3 regions of the Exiguobacterium sp. 9-2 genome follow, and region 1 is predicted to be linked to each of the others. Evidence: a T-box and tRNA genes for the amino acid it is inferred to sense, from the RefSeq annotation. Region 1 holds a T-box; the other regions hold tRNA genes.
The links. A T-box is a leader RNA that pairs with one kind of tRNA and senses whether it is charged. The one in region 1 lies ahead of VJ374_RS11555 (valine--tRNA ligase), so its partner is inferred to be a tRNA-Val.

Region 1 (6,135 bases):
GAATTTTATAATGACACTATTACTTTCATTGTACGCCCTTTTACGACTTTTTACCTATTTTTTAATTAATTCCCAGTATCTTCGTACTTCACTGATGAAATAGAGTGATCCTGTCACGACATATGTCCGGTCCATCTCTAATCGATCGAAGAACTTTTCAACCGTCGTTACATTAGCCCCGTCTTGTTTTAACTCATCGAGTGTCCTTGCTCGCGGGAAATCGAATGTCGTCTCGTAAATATCTGGTGTAACGTTGCTTAACTGCGCAAGCATCGCCGACCGGTCTTTGTCACGCAAAATCGAACAGAGCAACGTCACGGGTTTTGATTCTTCCTTTAACCGTTCAACAAGTGCCGTGATGCCTTCTGGATTATGCGCACCATCGAGAATGATTCGTGGTTTGCGCGAGATGATTTCAAACCGACCTGGATGTTTTGCTTCTCGTAGCCCTTTTCGGATCGCCGCTTTCGACCATCCGAGACGCCGCGCACAAATAACAGCGTTCGCCGCATTATGAACTTGGTGATGGCCTTCGAGACCTAAGCGGGTCTCTGGAATTCCGTCGTACGTCGCCCAGGTCCCGGTTTCCTTTAAGCGGTAACGGATGATTGCTTCCTGGCTCCATTTCAAGGTCGCATTCCGGTCGCCGCAATATGCCATTAACGGTACAGTCAGTTCTTCTTGCAGTTTTCCGGCGATGACCGGTGTCCCTTGTTTGATGATGCCGAACTTCTGTAAGGCGATCTCTTGGAGCGTATCTCCGAGAATCGCTTGATGATCATGACCGATTGATGTGATGATTGCTGCGACCGGCTTTTTGAAGACGTTCGTTGAGTCATACAGTCCACCGAGACCGACCTCATAGATGACGAAATCCGGACGGAGCTGATCAAAATAATAGAAAGCAAGTCCTGTTAATGCTTCGAACTCAGTGACTGTACCGAGTGCCGGATCGATGTGCCTGATGGCATCTTGAACCGCGATGGCAGCTGTAACGAGATCGTCTTCTGCGATCGGTACCCCATTCAACATGATTCGTTCCTCAAACTGAATGATGTACGGTGACGTAAATGTCCCGATTTGCAATCCTTCCGCAATCCCCATCTCACGCAAGAACGCGACCGTCGATCCTTTTCCGTTCGTTCCGGCGACATGAATCGTCGGAATCGCGTCCGGGTCAATCTGTAATTCCAGTAACATCGCCTGCATCCGTTCAAGACCTGGTTTGACGCCGAATGCTAGTAAGCTCGATAACCAATCCAATACATCTTCTCGCGTCCTCATGCTGTTCGCTCCTTTAAAAAAAGTGGCTCAAGGAGACTTGAGCCACTGCTGTAATTAGTGTGAGAGTTCGTTGATGCGTGCTTCGACAGCTTGACGTTTTTCCGTATAATCAAGTGCTTTCGCTTTTTCTTCATCAATGACATGTGCTGGTGCTTTGCCGACGAAGCCAGGGTTGTTGAGTTTTTTCTCGACCCGTTCGACTTCTTTCGTATACTTGACGAGTTCTTTATTCAAGCGCGCGATTTCTTCCTCGATGTTGATCAAGTCTGCGAGCGGGATGAACAATTCTGCTCCCGTTACGATCGCACTCATCGCTTTTTCTGGCGCTGGCATTTGCTCTTCAATCCGGAGTTCAGACGCGTTCGTGAACTTTTGCAAGTACGAGCTGTTTGACGACAAGTCGTCTTGAACACGTGCGTCATTCGTCGAGATGAACAGTTGGATCTGTTTCGACATCGGTGCGTTCACTTCCGCGCGGATGTTACGAACCGAACGGATGACGTTCTGAACCGCTTCAAATGCTGGAACAGCTTCCGGGAAGTCGAGTGACGCCTCGCGTGTCGGCCATGCGGCACGTGTGATCGTCTCACCTTCATGCGGTAAGTGTTGCCAGATTTCTTCCGTGATGAACGGCATGAACGGATGCATCAAGCGCATGATCCGGTCGAGTGTATAGGCAAGAACCGAACGCGTCGTTTGTTTTGCTGCTTCGTCTTCTCCGTTGAGCGGCAACTTCGCCATCTCGATATACCAGTTACAGAAGTCTTCCCAGATGAAGTGATAGAGAATACGTCCTGCTTCACCAAACTCATATTTATCCGATAGACGTGTCACGTCATCAATCGTTGTCTGTAAACGTGTCAGGATCCATTTATCTGCGAGTGATTTTTCGCCTGTCAAATCAATCTGATCAAACGTTAGATCGTCCATGTTCATCAAGGCAAAACGGCTTGCGTTCCATAGTTTGTTTGAGAAGTTCCACGTTGCTTCGATCTTTTCCCAGTAGAAGCGGAGGTCGTTGCCTGGTGTCGATCCAGTCGTTAAGAACCAACGCAGTGAATCAGCACCGTATTTCTCGATGACATCCATCGGATCAATCCCATTTCCGAGGGATTTCGACATTTTTCGTCCTTCCGAATCACGAATCAATCCGTGGATCAAGACGTCTTGGAATGGACGTTGTCCCGTGAATTCATACGATTGGAAGATCATCCGTGATACCCAGAACGCGATGATGTCATACCCTGTAACCAGTGTCGATGTCGGGAAGTATTTCTGATAATCCGCGGCGTCCGTATTCGGCCAACCCATCGTTGAGAACGGCCAAAGGGCTGAAGAGAACCATGTATCGAGAACATCGTTGTCTTGCTCCCAGTTCTCGAGGTCTGCTGGTGCTTCCTTGCCAACGTAGACTTCGCCTGTTTCTTTATGGTACCAAGCCGGAATGCGATGTCCCCACCATAGTTGACGGCTAACACACCAGTCACGGATATTTTCCATCCAGCGTACGTATGTGTTTTCAAAGCGTTGTGGAACGAAGTTGACCTTGTCTGGTCCTTGTTGTTCCTCGAGTGCTTTTTGCGCGAGTGGTTCCATTTTGACGAACCATTGAAGTGAAAGATACGGCTCGACGATTGCATCTGAACGTTCCGAGTGACCAACAGAGTGCAAGTGTGGTTCGATTTTGATTAGAACACCTTCTGCTTTTAAATCTTCAACGATTTGTTTCCGGCATTCGAAACGATCCATGCCTTCGTATTTACCTGCATTCTCGTTCATCGTTCCATCTTCATTCATGACGAGGACACGTGGTAATTCGTGGCGGTTACCGACTTCGAAGTCGTTCGGGTCGTGTGCAGGTGTAATCTTCACGACACCTGTACCGAACTCCATGTCGACATATTCATCCGCAACAATCGGAATCTCGCGACCAACAATTGGTAACGTGATCGTTTTTCCGACGAGGTGAGCGTAACGCTCATCCTTCGGGTTCACGGCAATCGCTGTATCACCAAGCATCGTCTCAGGACGTGTCGTCGCTAGTTCAACATGACCTGAACCGTCCGTCAGTGGATAGCTGAGGTGGTAAAACGCCCCTTCGATATCCTTGTAGATGACTTCGATATCCGAGATCGCTGTTTTCGTCGCTGGGTCCCAGTTAACGATGTATTCGCCACGATAGATCAAGCCTTTTTCGTAAAGTTTAACGAAGACTTCTTGAACTGCTTCTGACAACCCTTCGTCGAGCGTGAAGCGTTCACGCGAGTAATCGAGTCCAAGACCGAGTTTTGCCCATTGTGCACGGATCGTTGACGCATACTCTTCTTTCCATGCCCAAGATTGCTCGAGGAATTTCTCACGACCCATTTCAAGACGTGATTTCCCTTCTGCTCGCAGTTTTTGTTCGACTTTTGCTTGCGTCGCAATACCAGCATGGTCCATTCCCGGTAGATACAGGACGTCGAACCCTTGCATCCGTTTCATCCGCGTCAGCATGTCTTGTAATGTTGTGTCCCAAGCGTGACCAAGGTGTAATTTACCTGTGACGTTCGGTGGTGGAATGACGATCGTGTACGGCTCTTTCTCCGGATCTTGATCAGCTTTAAAGTACTCTCCCTTTAACCAAAAGTCGTGCCATTTTTCTTCCGTTGCCTGCGGATCATATTTCGTTGGCATTGATAATTCCTGCATCCTGATCGCTCCCTTTTTGTCCATAATAAAAACGGCTTCTCTCGTCCTATGCTAAGGACGAAAGAAAGCCGTTGCTTTTTTCCGCGGTACCACCTTAGTTCATCCAACATCGGATGCCCTCGAGCCACGTAACGTGTGGAGGACGGATATCGCTCGTAAGACTCACGATACCAGCTCGTGGGGTGACCTTCCTCCTGTTCGTCCGTCACATCTTTCAGCCAAGGATGTGTTCTCTACGCCGGTACGAATACAGGATTACTCTTCCCGTCATCGCTGTTGCCATTTTCTTCTTTATTCATTTTAGCCGAGAGTTCAAGCAATCGTCAAGAACTGCTTAACGATCGAACTCAACTTGGAGTTCCTTGAACGTCAATTCGACGGCTTCAATCGTCTGTTCGATATCTTCGTCCGTATGGGCAATCGAGAGGAAGAGACCTTCGAATTGTGATGGTGGTAAGAAGACACCACGCGCCGCCATCTTTTGATAATACGAACGGAACATCTCAAGGTTCGATGTTTTCGCTTTTTCGAAGTTCGTGACACGTTCATCCGTGAAGAAGACACCAAACATCGCACCCGCACGGTTCGTCGTCAGTGGAATGTTATATTTCGCCGCAGCATTCAAGTAGCCTTCAGACAGACGGGTCGCTTTCCGGTCGAACTCTTCATAGTGCTCGGGTTTCAATTGCGTCAGTGTCGCTAGACCCGCTGCCATCGCAAGTGGGTTCCCGGATAACGTACCTGCTTGATAAATTGGACCTTGTGGTGCGATCTGTTCCATGATGTCACGCCGTCCGCCATAAGCACCGACTGGCATTCCGCCGCCGATGACTTTACCGAGACACGTGATATCCGGCGTGACACCGAAGTGTCCTTGCGCACAGTGGAATCCGACACGGAAACCGGTCATGACTTCGTCAAAAATCAATAACGCACCGTTTTCTGATGTGATTTCCCGTAAGCCTTCAAGGAACCCTGGTTCTGGTGGCACGAAGCCCATGTTCCCAGCAGCCGGTTCGACGATGACACCAGCGATATCGTCGCCGTGTTTTTCAAACGCGATCCGGACAGCATCCAAATCGTTGTAAGGAACCGTCAGTGTCATGCTCGCAATTTGCGCTGGAACGCCTGGTGAATCCGGTAGTCCAAGTGTCGCGACACCTGAACCTGCTTTAATCAAGAGTGAGTCCCCATGACCGTGGTAACAGCCTTCGAACTTCAAGATTTTTGTCCGACCTGTATAGCCGCGTGCGAGACGAAGGGCAGCCATCGTCGCTTCTGTACCCGAATTGACCATCCGGACGACTTCGACCGACGGTACACGACTGATGACGACTTCCGCCATCGCTGATTCGATTTCTGTTGGTGTCCCGTAACTCCAGCCACGCGTCGCTTGTTCTTGAATCGCTGATGTGACGATTGGATCGGCATGACCGAGAATCATCGGTCCCCATGACAGGACGTAATCGATATACTCTTTTCCGTCGATATCATAGAGCTTTGATCCTTTCGCATGATCTGCGAAAATTGGTGTCATCCCGACCGATTTATAAGCACGCACTGGACTGTTGACACCACCCGGCATGAGCGGGAGTGCCCGCTCGAACGCTTCTTTTGATTTTGAGTTCTGGTTAATTAAGCTCATTTCGACCCCTCCAGGTAACGACAAATGTCTTTTGCGAAATAGGTGATAATTAAATCAGCTCCTGCTCGTTTAAAGCCAAGCATCGTCTCAAGGACGATTCGTTCTTCGTCGATCCAGCCGTTCAGGGCTGCAGCTTTGACCATCGCATACTCACCCGATACGTTATACGCAACGATTGGTAGATCAATCCGCTCGCGCACATCACGAATGATGTCCATGAACGCAAGCGCAGGTTTGACGATCATGAAGTCAGCTCCTTGATCGACGTCCGCTGTTGCTTCTCGGAACGCTTCGCGACGGTTTGCTGGGTCCATTTGGTAGCCTTTCCGGTCGCCTTCTCCTGGTGCCGAGTTTGCCGCGTCACGGAATGGACCGTAATAAGCAGATGCATATTTAACGCCATAGCTCATGACCGGAATATGGCTGAAGCCGTTCTCGTCCAACCCTTGACGAATCGCTGCGACGAATCCGTCCATCATTGATGATGGAGCGATGACATCGGCACCCGCCTGAGC
Region 2 (6,135 bases), 1.4 Mb from region 1:
AAGAACGTCGTCGGTGGATACATCGTCATGACGAAAGCAAGACCACCTGTCATCATGTAAAAACTCTTCTTGATGACGGGTAAATGATTGGCGATGCGTCCACTAGCGAGTAAGAAAATTGAGAAGCTGACAGCCGCTCCAAGACCGAATAATGTTCCACGGAAGTCAAGTGGACTCGAGTAAGCGGCACTCGCAAGAATGGCTCCGCCAATCAACAGAATCGCAGACAGGAAATGCGCGCGAGATGGTAAACGTCTGAATGCGAGCGCATCGATGATGACACCGATCCAAGTGAATTGGAATAAGAGAATGATTGCAACGGATGCCGATACGGTCTGAAGACTTTGATAGTACAGATAACCAGTTGTACCACTAGAGATACCGATCAACATGAGAAGACCAGCTGTCTTGAGATCGAGACGAAGATTTTTCGTAAATAAGGCAAGACCGAAAATCATCAGCCAACCGAAGAAAAATTGACTCCCAGAAACGGCTGCTGAGTTAAATCCAGCTGCATAAGCGAGTTTGACGATCGTTGAGAGGACACCATAACTGATAGCGCCAATGAGAACGAATAAGGTTGCTTTTGAGCGATGCATGAATAATTTCCCTCCATTTTTAGTAAAAACCACACAAAAAAGGTTGCAACGGGGCCTTGTCCAGGTTTTTTGGACAGGGTTTGGTTGCAACCTGTGTGATTTATTGAGTTGATGTGTCGAGCAAACGATACAGCCGGGTTTTCGTTTGATTATACCGAACGGTCAGCGTATTCCACTTCTTTAATGACGCGGTAGCTTTCCGTGTTAAACGATTTAAATCCGCTGTTGACTCATCAATCTTAACGAAATCCGGTTTTTTAGTCAAGCGTGAAAGCACTTTCTTTTCAGCGTCCATCGCTTGTCGATACGTTTTCGAGAACGTTTGAAACGTCTGCTGGCGTTCCTTGATGATTGCCACTAAGGCAGTTCCCTCTGTTTTTGCTTTACCATCAAGTTTGTTTACAGCATCCTTCAATTCTTCAAGATCAAGTTCAGCGTACGTTTCCTTACGTAACGTTTCTTCTTGTTTCAATAAAGAAAGCCGTTCGTCATTTAAGGCTTCTAGTTCCTCCCGTTCATTTTGAGAGCGTTTGATTTCTTCAGCACCTGCATCAAGAACGGCTTGGTACGTATTAACTGAAATTTCGTCCTTACGAGCACGTTGATCAGCTAACGTGAATGCTTTTTCTTCACCTTTGACTTGTTGCTCTAGCTGTTCATGAAGAGAGGCTGGTGAATCGTTGGAGCAGGCAGCGAGTCCGAAGCTCGACAGGAACAGTACTGCTACGAATGATTTTTTCATCTAGATAGTAACTCCTTATAAATTCGAGTATTGCACGAAGTTGTACGGAATATGGAAATCTTCATCATAAATCGCGAACTGATAGCCCTTTTTCTGAAGTCCGGCAACAATGGCCGGAAGGGCCTTGATAGCTTGTGGTTGTTCATGCAAGAGAATGATTTCAAATGGACGCTCTGCTCGCCGAATGACCGTATTTGCCACTTCTTTTACACTATCTTTGTAATACCAGTCCATTGAATCGATCGACCAGTCCCATACTCGGAAGTCTGCAGCGTGGATGGCAGATGCCATCTTTTTCGTAATGCCAGGATCAGATCCGTAAGGTGGTCGTGTCAAATGTGTTGTCAGTTTTGTTAAATCATAAATTTTTTTCTGAACGCTTTTCATTTCTGAAACGTACTGTCCTTTTTTGTACAATGTATCGTAATCGTGTGTTTCACCATGTAAGCCGATGTAATGTCCGGCTTTCGCAGCAGCTTTAACTTCTTTTGGAAAAACATCTACCTGTGATCCGAGATAAAAGAAAGTAGCGCGAGTATGAAGTTGATCTAATGTTCGAAGTAACTCTGATGTTAATGCGGATGGTCCGTCTTCAAAGGTTAAATAAGCGACTTTTTTGGTCACACCATTCCATTTTTCGACGCGTGCTTTCTCCATGTTGACGACAGGAACTTCGGTAATGGACTTACCGGTAGTGATTGCCTGTTGTTCAGGTGTGAAGACGTATCGATAAGCAATATACCCTCCGACTCCGAGAAAAACGAGTATAAGAAGTAAGAAAAATCGAGGGAAGAACTTTCTTTTTTTTGTCCGCGGTCGTGGACCGAGTTCGCTAGCGTGGCTTGAGGTAAATGGATCCATCGTTGTCTGTCGCTCCTTGTGTCAAAAAATATCATATACAGATAATGTAACATTTTAATTGTTTCTTTTGTAACAAATAGATGACAAAAAGATGACGGAAAATCGATTTTTCTAAAAATATCAACTTAATTAGAAATAGAGTATATAAAAACAAAAAAACAACCACTAGTTAAGTGATTGTTTTACATGTTATTAGTGTTCTGTTACAGCACATTCAACACATTCTGATTGATAGGATTCACATTGCTCGTCCATTTCTTTCCCACAATGAGCGCATGTCTTAACAGGAAGTTCACGATAAAACTCAGCAGACGCTTCTTGGTAAAGGGGTTGTTCCATGTGTTTTTCCTCCTTCAAAATAAACAAAATAGTCTTTTTTCTTGTTTTTATTGTATTAGTACAGAAGTTTAATGTCAAACATTGTTTTATAACAGATGATTTATTTGGAGTATTGGTAGAGGACAATGAAAAAGAGACATGCTACGATATCTAAGTAATCTGATAATAATAAGGGGGATTTGCACATGACACAGGCAACACTGGATACAATGCGTGTCTTAACAGAAAGACGTTCCGTTCGTCATTACGACGAAACGTTCAAACTTTCAAAACAGGAAGTGGAAGAACTATTAGAATGGACGACAGCGGCGCCGAGTGCTTGGAATCTACAACACTGGCATTTCACGGTCTTCCATTCAAAAGAAGCGAAGCAACAGCTTGCACCAATTGCATACAATCAGCCGGCCATCACTTCGGCTTCAGCAATCATTGCGATTCTAGGGGATGTTCAAGCCAATCGAAACTATAATCCGGTCTACGGTCCGGCAGTAGAAGCGGGTGGTATGACAGAAGAATTGTTCGATTCGATCAAGGCACAAGTAGAAGGCGCTTATCAAAGTGAAGCGTATGGTCGCGACGCGGCAATGTCGAATGCGAGTCTTGCTGCGATGCAATTGATGCTTGCGGCAGAAGCGCGTGGATTATCAACACTCGCAATGGGTGGATTTGATCATCAACGTTTTGCGGAAACGTTTATTACCGAGTCACGGTATGTACCGGTCATGTTAATTGCTGTCGGTAAAGCGGTCGAAGATGCAAAAAAACGTCCGGCACTCCGTTTACCGATCGATCGAGTATCAACCTTCCTGTAAGTCATTCAAAATGGAGGAAGCGGGGTTCAATTCCTCCGTTTTAATTTTTTTATTTTTTTTCGGAAAAAGACTTGTCAGCCTTTTAGTTTCTTGATATATTAATACATGTCCTAGCAAGTACATTACGTACTGCAAACATGATTCTGTAGCTCAGCTGGGAGAGCGCTACCTTGACAGGGTAGAGGTCGCTGGTTCGAGCCCAGTCAGAATCATACTGAAAGCCCGCTTCTCCTTTATAGGAAAAGCGGGCTTTTTTATTATTTCTTTATCTCATCCTCGGTGACCCATTTATGATTTTTCACCATCTCTCCACCGTCCGTTGGTTCATAGTTCACCATGTAGACAGTCGTTTCTTTTACTTCATCAATCGTCGCTTTAGCTCCATCCATACCTTTCATATGATCTGCCTTGACAGTCGTTTCATCACCAACTTGCAGTGGCTTAGTTGGAACTGGATCAAGTTCTTCCTGAATGACCCATTTGTGATTTTTCACCATCTTTCCACCAGTAGTCGGTTTATAACTGATCGCATAGACGACAGTATCATAAGCACCGGCAATCGTTGCTTTTGCTCCGTTCATTCCGTCCATATGATTCGTCGTCAAAGTGACATTACTGCCTCTCGGATAAGTCGGATCACTAGCTTTCTTTAAACCAGACGGTACCTTTCCGTCACTCGAATGCATCATATCTCCATGTGACATGTCGTGTGAGTCACTATTACTTCCATCGTCATTTGAAGCGGATCCACATGCACCGAGCCAAAGCGTAGAACTAAGAGCAAGTACAGTTAACGTCAATGATTTTTTCATATTAAAACCCTCCTGAAGTCATTAGTCTTCTTTACTATACCCAGCGTATGTGCAAATCGTGTGCAGATGAAGTGACAGTTTCGTTTATCGGCATTGATTATGTTTTTTTTCGCTATACTAAAATGGAGAGATAAGGAGGGAAACGTCATGCGTCGTATTTCATACTCGGTCGGAGGAATCGTTCTTGCGGCATTTTTAATTTGTGGCAGTGTATTGTTCGGGACTTTATATTATCAGTTGTCTCAAATACGAACGCAGGAAGTGGTGGATGGTTTGCTGAACCGAGGGAATACCCATCGTGATGTCCTGGTCGATTCCTACGACCAAACGACGATGCGTCATGTCAGTATGATGGAAGCGAACTCATCCTTTACTGTCGTGATCACCGATGCAAGAGGGAAACAACTCGAAGCATCACGTCCTTTGACGAGTGAGATGAGACGTGTATTACAACATACAGATTTTGATTATCGTCAACGAGGAAAAATCGTAACGATGCGTAACTTTTTAATGACGGACAGTCCCATCACCATTGACGAGGAACATCGTGGTCATGTCTTCATGTTCGCTTCTAAAGCAATCGTGGATCACGTACTTGATCCGTTGAAACAGCAGTTTTTCCAAGTTGGTCTGCTTGCACTTTTATTGGCAGGTGCTGCAAGCATTTGGACGACCCGAATCATTTCTCGTCCGTTGATTCAGATGGAAAAAGCGACGGCGCGTCTATTGGATGGGGAAAGTGGAGAGTTGCCAATTGATCGAAAAGACGAACTGGGACAATTGGCGCGTTCGATTCAGCAATTAAAACAGGATCTCGATTTTTTAAATCGGGAACGATCCGAATTTTTAGCAAGCGTATCTCATGAACTACGAACACCATTGACATATATAAAGGGATATGCGGATATTCTCAAACGCCAAACATTGACACCGGATGAACAACGACGCTACATCACGATCATTCGAGAAGAAAGTCAGCAAATGAATGAATGGATTGAACAACTATTTTGGCTGGCACGAATTGATGCCAATGCTTTTATGATGGAACGAAAACCAGTTGATGTCGAAGATTTGATTCATCAAGTGACACGATTGATGCGTCTAGACATCGAACAAGAAAATATTTCTTTTGAGATAGAAGGTGAGCCATTACAAGTGATGGGTGACGCTCAGCAACTCCGTCAGATGATTGTAAATATCATTGAAAATGCACGTCGACATACGACGTCGGGAAAAATCATCGTTCGTTATGGTGTCAACGCAGTAGGGGCTTTCATTCAAATCGAAGATACAGGAGAAGGGATTGCTGCAGACTCCTTACCTCATGTAACGAAACGGCTCTACCGAACGGAAACATCGCGTTCTCGAAAACATGGAGGAACTGGAATCGGACTCTCCATCGTTGAAGCAATTGCGCAGACACATGGAGCTGAATTGAACATCAAGAGTCAACTTGGACATGGAACACAAGTGACACTGCAGTGGAGGGAGAAATAAAATGCCGCATGTATTGATTGTAGATGATGAACCGAGAATGCTTGAACTGTTAAAACTGTATATTCAGCCGTATGGGTACACGTGTCAGCTTGTGGATTCTGCGCAACAAGCTCTTGAGCTCTGCTGTCAGAACGTATTTGATCTTATTTTAATGGATGTCATGATGCCAGATATGGACGGATGGACATGTTGTCGTCTCATTCGAAAACACTCTAACATCCCGATATTGATGGTTACGGCACGGAATCAGCGGGAAGACATCATTCGGACACGGGAAGTAGGGGCGAATGATTACATATCAAAGCCGATTCAAGAAGGAGAACTGATCGGACGAATGGAAGTTTTATTACAGCAGCGGCATGCTGGTCTATCCTATGACCGGGAAGGCTATCGTTGTTGTTACCTCCAACAAACGATTTCGTTAACGAAGACGGAGTTTGAATTGTTAGGTGTATTTTTAGATTCTCCACGAC
Region 3 (6,135 bases), 1.4 Mb from region 1:
CAACTGAATGGTTGCGCGATGATATACCCACTTATTCCAATCAGTAATACAAGCATGATTAAAATATCTGGAAACAGAAAAAAACGGCGATACATATCTGACATGAATTCCTCTCCTTTTCCTTCATTACAGCGTTTAGTCGTACGTTCATCGATTCGTCACGTTTTTTCCTGCAAGACATATAGTCATCTTTGCTCCTTCCCTTATACTAAAAAAGAAATGGAGTGATGATCGTTTTGAGTTTATCAACTGGAATCATCTTTGTATTACTCGCTTATACACTTATGTCGCTTTACGACATGTGGCAGGTTTACCGGACAACGAGCAAGCTCTGGATATTTGTTTTATTTCTTGCAACACTGATCAGTCTTGTTCTTGCCTTTTTCGTGGCTCCTGTCCTTGCACTATTCTTCTACTGGTCACGCCACTCGTTGAAACGAAATATCGGCATCCTGTTACTGATTATCGTCTGCCTCGTCTCAATCATGACGAAACTTTCTGCATGATCGACTTCCTTCATGAACTATTCATGAAGGTTTTTTTCATGATCTATTTCCGAAGAAGAGACGTCGCATCAATTCACGTTCCGGCATTTCTGTTGTATTGAGTACATTTAGAAATGGTCGGTCATCATATGGAATCGTCAGAATCTCCGAACGAACTTGTCCTTTTTCTAAAGTGAGGATTGCTACTGGGGCAAGAGCTGTTTCCTGACATCCGACCGCTCCAGGGTTGATGTACAGCGTTTGCTCCGTCTCAACTTGTTGTGCTGGATGGTGGTGACCAAAGCCAATGATTCGCGCCTCATTTCCAGAAAAAAGGACGGGTAAGCTTTCTTTTGTTCCATCCACTGCTGGCTTTAAGGGCTCCTCACCGATTTTTTTCGTCTGATCGGCATAGGCATAGTGTGTCAGATACATCATTTGTTCCTGATGGGTGACATTCAATACACGCGGTAAACGCTCCAAATAACTCTGATTCTCCTGCGTCAATGAATCTGCAATCCATTGGTGATGCTCTTTCGCATGTTGGTAACTAGCGGGATAGACATCCCCATGAATCAAAGCAAGGACGCATTCATCATGGTTTCCTGAAATCGTCTGAATATCAGGTCGCTGCCTTAACAAATTGATGACCTCATTATGTTCAGGTCCGATACCGACGAGATCACCGAGGCAATATATAGCATCGATGTCTGAAGACTGATCGAGATAGGACAACACGGCACGCAATGCTGAAACATTCCCGTGAATATCTGTAAAAATCATTACTTTCATGTAAACGCCTCCATTGTTAGTACATTAGGATTTCCCGATGATAGCGTGAATTCCTATTAGATTTAGAGAAAAAATAAATTGTCAGAAAATATTGATTATTGATCAGAAGCATGTTAGGCTTAGAAAAATTCACAGAGAGGGGCACGATTGAATGATTCCGACGCAACAGCCATTTAACCAAGCCGGACGACTGATTATTCTATGCATGAGGGACTGAAAACTTTTCCGATGATGAAACGGAAATGATTTTTGGGCCCTCCTTTCGATGCATCGAATGAGGCGCCCGCACAGAATGAGTGGCGCCTATCCCAAAAATGGATAGGCTTTTTTCATGGCAAAAAATAGAGATAGATAGAGAGAGGATGACAACGTTGAAAGAATATGCGATGGATCGAATGGTAAAAGTATCAGCTGGAATGGCGAATGCCGTTCTTGTAACACTCGGTGTCGGACTCCTGATTGAGACGCTCGGCAATTTTTTACATATCCAAATGTTGCTGACGATTGGCGGCGTCGCAAAAGTACTGCTTGCTCCTGCACTCGGTGCCGGTATCGCCTTTCAGCTCGGAGGAAACACACTTGTCCTGTTCAGCGCGATGATCGCAGCGACGATTGGTGGTGCTGCACTTCAATCGACTGCTTCTGGACTCGTTCTTGTACCCGGTCAGCCAATCAGTGCGTTACTCGCAGCTGCGGTCGCTGTATACGTTGGAAAACGCATGACTGGAAAAACGAAATTTGACATGATGGTCATCCCGATGAGTGCTGTGCTTGCCGGTGGTATCACTGGTATCGGTGCTGCTGCCGTAACGACACCACTCCTTACAAAATTCAGCGCTATGATCACCGCTTCAGTCGAATCGTCTCCTATTGCTACATCTCTTGTCATTGCACTCATCTTTAGTGTCTTATTGATGTCTCCCGCTTCGTCTGCAGCACTCGCTATCGCTTTGCAGCTTGATCCTGTAGCAAGTGCCGCTGCACTCATTGGCTGTTCCGCTCAATTCGTTGGCTTCACATTGATGGCATATCGTCAGACGGATCCCGGTGGTTTGATTGCTTCATTCTTTGTCACACCTAAAGTACAATTCCCGAATATCGTTAAAAATCCACGTCTTGTCGTTGCACCGTTTCTCGCAGCGATGATTTCAGCTCCTGTAGCGACGCTTCTTCTCTCTTTGAAAGTACCATATGAACTCGCTGGACTCGGTTTAAATTCGATGATTGCGCCACTCAATATCTTCGTCAACCAAGGTCCTCAGGCGTTCCTTATCTTCTTCTTGACTGGTGTCGTTTTACCTGGTGTCTTGACACTCGTCTTCTATCGATTGACGACTGTCGCAGGCTGGACGAAGCGTGGCGATCTTCATCTCGAAATCCAATAAAATAATATTTCTACCTTCCAACTATTCCTGATTGATTTCGGGAATAGTTTTTTTAATGCAAAAAAATCGTTCCTTCGAAAAGGAACGATTTCGGTATGATTCTGACTGGGCTCGAACCAGCGACCTCTACCCTGTCAAGGTAGCGCTCTCCCAGCTGAGCTACAGAATCATGCTGTGTTGTTACTGGGTATATTTTTATTATAGCAGCATATTGAAAGGTGTAAAGCCTTTTTAACAAAAAAAATTATCTTTTTTCAAAAAGATCTTTTTGAATAAAACAGTTTTAAAGTTGCGGGTTCTATGAGTGTCCTCTACTATGTAAATAAGCACATATAAACGAAAGGAGTGTTCATATGAACTTTTTAACCCGATTCAGTTTAAAGAATTCGGTGGCTGTTTTCATCATCGCCATTCTTTTAGTTTTAGGAGGCGTCTATTCTTTCTCGAAATTAAAAGTCGATCAGTTCCCAGAAATCGAATTTCCTCAAATCTCTGTTGAAACAGTATATCCTGGTGCTTCGCCCGACGATGTCGATAAACAAGTCGTCTCGAAGCTTGAAACTGCCTTGAAAGGAATCGAAGGAGCTACTAAGCTGACAAGCTCTTCTTATGAAAGCATCGGTATCTTAAACATCGAATTCCCGTTCGATACTGATATGGATAAAGTCGAACAACAGATTGATGCTGCAATCCAAGATGCGAATCTACCAGAGGAAGCAACAACGAAATTAAATCGTCTGTCCTTTGGATCGTTCCCAATCTATAATATCTCTTTCTTTAGTAAGGATGGTAAAGACATCGAAAAAATCCTCAAGGACGATATCGAACCTGAACTTAATAAGATTCCAGGAATCAATAGCGTTTCCGTTGGTGGCTACAAAGATGATCTCGTTCAAATCACCGTCGATAATCAGAAAGCAACAGAAGCAGGACTCTCGCTCTCAAGTATCAAGGAACAAATCAACGGAAAGTATGTCTCGTTCCCATCTGGTCAGCTATCAGAAAACGATTCAAAAATACCGATTCGCGTTGAGGAAAAACTAGAAAATCTAGATAAACTAAAAAATCTACAATTGACACCCGTTGCAGGTGCGACTAGTTCAGCTAGTAGCGATCAAACAGGTGGTTCATCTGCTGGCGGTCCACCACAAGGTGCAACACAAGGACCACCAAGTACAACAGGTGGAGCAGCTACAGATCAGGCGTCTGAACCTGCAGAACCGATTCGTCTAGAAGATATTGCAAAAATCGAAGCAGTCTCGCAACAAAGCGAAAAAACACGTTACGATTTAAAAGATTCCTTATCGATGGCAATCACGAAAAAACAAGATGCCAATACGGTCGAAATCGCAGATGAAGTCACGAAGATCCTTAATAAATATGACGATCAAGTCGACTATACGATTGGGATCGATTCAGCGAAGGATATCGAGGAATCCGTCGCGACACTCGTCAAAGAAGGATTACTTGGTGCCCTCTTTGCCTCTCTCGCTGTACTCTTGTTCTTACGAAATATTCGCGCAACGATTATTGCCATCGTCTCGATTCCTTTATCGTTACTCATTGCTGCTATCTTCTTGAACTGGCAAGATATTTCTCTGAACATCATGACACTTGGCGGGATGGCCGTTGCGGTCGGTCGTGTCGTTGATGATAGTATCGTCGTTATCGAGAACATCTTCCGGCGTGTTCGAAAATCCGAATCCGGTATGACGGATGAGATCATCGAACAATCGACAAAAGAGATTCTAAAAGCAATCACGTCATCGACGCTAACGACCGTCGTCGTCTTCCTGCCAATCGGATTCGTAGGTGGAATCACTGGTAAGTTCTTCTTACCGTTTGCTTTGACAATTATTTTCTCATTACTTGCTTCACTACTCGTTGCGATCACGATCGTACCGATTCTTGCGAAATTTGCCTTTAAGAAGGTTCCAGCAGAAGAAAAAGAAGGTGCTCTTCAACGGTGGTATGGCAAGCTGATTGAAAAGTCACTCTCGCATAAGGCGACGATCTTAATTGTATCGTTCATTCTTCTCGGCGGTTCTCTAGCGATCGTTCCACGTCTCGGCTTTACGTTCATTCCGAACGAAGCCTCAAAGACACTAACGGCATCGCTTGAACTTCCGGCTGCCACATCGCTCGAGAAAACGAGCGACGTCTCATTTGAGATGGAAAATATGTTTGATAAAGAACAAGCAATCGCTGACGTCACGACGTCTGTCGGAGCACGAGACTTTACGACAGGCTTACGTCTCGATAATAAAGCAAGTTATTTCTTGAACCTGAAGGACGGCGCGAACGTTGAGAAAACGATCAAATCACTTGAGACACAGATGGAAGACATCGCTCAAGAGGAAAACGTCAATGTCAAAATCAGCGTAGCTGAATTATCAACAGGTGGTCCTCCGTCGAACAACAACGTCGATGTCGACCTGTTCTCGAACGATCTCGAAGCGCTTCAAAAAGCTGCGAAATTAGTCGAGGATAATATGTCCAAAAATAGTGATTTAAAATATATCACAAACAACTTCAGCGAAAAACAAAAGCAATTCCTCGTTGAAATTGATCCTGAAAAAGCAAGTGATCGTGGACTATCCGGCTTCCAGATCCTTGGGACCGTCAATGATCAAACCAAGCCTGTTACTGTTGGCACGTTGAATCTTGATAATAAAGATCAAGATGTACAATTGTCTTATGAAAAAGGACTCGTTTCGAAGAAAGATCTCGAAGACGTCCAACTGTTCTCAGCAAACGGTCCTGTTGCTCTAACAGATGTCGCGACCGTTAAAGAAGTTGAGACCTTCACATCAATTCAGAAGCTCGACGGAAAAGTATATGCTCGCGTTTCCGGACAAATTAAAGGAGACGACGTACAAAACGTTTCTAATGCTGTAAAAACAGAGGTCGAAAAAATTAATTTACCAGACGGTGTCTCGTTGACAAGTGGTGGTGGGAATGATGATACAGTCGAAATCTTCCAGTCCCTCGGAATCGCGATTGTCGTTGCAATCGGGCTTGTTTACCTGACGATGCTGATCACGTTCGGAAAAGCACGAATTCCGTTCATCATCTTGTCTTCACTGATTTTTGTTCCAATCGGTTCACTCGTCACGCTCTTCTTGGCAAATGAACCATTATCGGTCAGTGTCATGATCGGCTTCTTGATGTTAATTGGTATCGTCACCACGAATGCCATCGTTCTCGTCGACCGTATTGGTCAAAACGTTGGTCGTGGTATGCCAATTCGCGAATCATTGATTGAAGCGGGTAAAACACGATTGCGTCCAATCCTGATGACCGCATTCGCAACGATCATGGCATTGGTACCACTCGCATTAACAACTTCTTCAGGGACATTGATCTCAAAAGGTCTCGCCCTAACAGTTATTGGGGGGTTAACGACATCTACGTTGTTAACACTCATCATTGTTCCAGTCGTCTATGAACTGTTCTTCTTCAAAAAAGCGAAA

Region 2: it encodes a tRNA-Val, which carries the amino acid that the T-box ahead of VJ374_RS11555 (valine--tRNA ligase) is inferred to sense. The anticodon was not compared.
Region 3: it encodes a tRNA-Val, which carries the amino acid that the T-box ahead of VJ374_RS11555 (valine--tRNA ligase) is inferred to sense. The anticodon was not compared.

The regions. Positions count from the first base shown of each region.
Region 1 covers NZ_CP142850.1:2,179,728-2,185,862, forward strand. Annotated here, with positions in the region: gene VJ374_RS11550 (bifunctional folylpolyglutamate synthase/dihydrofolate synthase) at 55-1,284, opposite strand; gene VJ374_RS11555 (valine--tRNA ligase) at 1,339-3,975, opposite strand; T-box leader at 4,026-4,255, opposite strand; gene hemL (glutamate-1-semialdehyde 2,1-aminomutase) at 4,310-5,620, opposite strand; gene hemB (porphobilinogen synthase) at 5,617-6,135, opposite strand, start outside.
Region 2 covers NZ_CP142850.1:529,296-535,430, forward strand. Annotated here, with positions in the region: gene VJ374_RS02740 (EamA family transporter) at 1-599, opposite strand, end outside; gene VJ374_RS02745 (YkyA family protein) at 700-1,341, opposite strand; gene VJ374_RS02750 (polysaccharide deacetylase family protein) at 1,357-2,202, opposite strand; gene yhfH (protein YhfH) at 2,395-2,541, opposite strand; gene VJ374_RS02760 (nitroreductase family protein) at 2,727-3,353, shown strand; tRNA gene VJ374_RS02765 (tRNA-Val) at 3,493-3,565, shown strand; gene VJ374_RS02770 (YdhK family protein) at 3,611-4,165, opposite strand; gene VJ374_RS02775 (sensor histidine kinase) at 4,313-5,662, shown strand; gene VJ374_RS02780 (response regulator transcription factor) at 5,664-6,135, shown strand, end outside.
Region 3 covers NZ_CP142850.1:539,562-545,696, reverse strand. Annotated here, with positions in the region: gene VJ374_RS02830 (hypothetical protein) at 1-104, opposite strand, end outside; gene VJ374_RS02825 (hypothetical protein) at 228-506, shown strand; gene VJ374_RS02820 (metallophosphoesterase family protein) at 543-1,277, opposite strand; gene VJ374_RS02815 (PTS sugar transporter subunit IIC) at 1,640-2,662, shown strand; tRNA gene VJ374_RS02810 (tRNA-Val) at 2,759-2,831, opposite strand; gene VJ374_RS02805 (efflux RND transporter permease subunit) at 3,016-6,135, shown strand, end outside.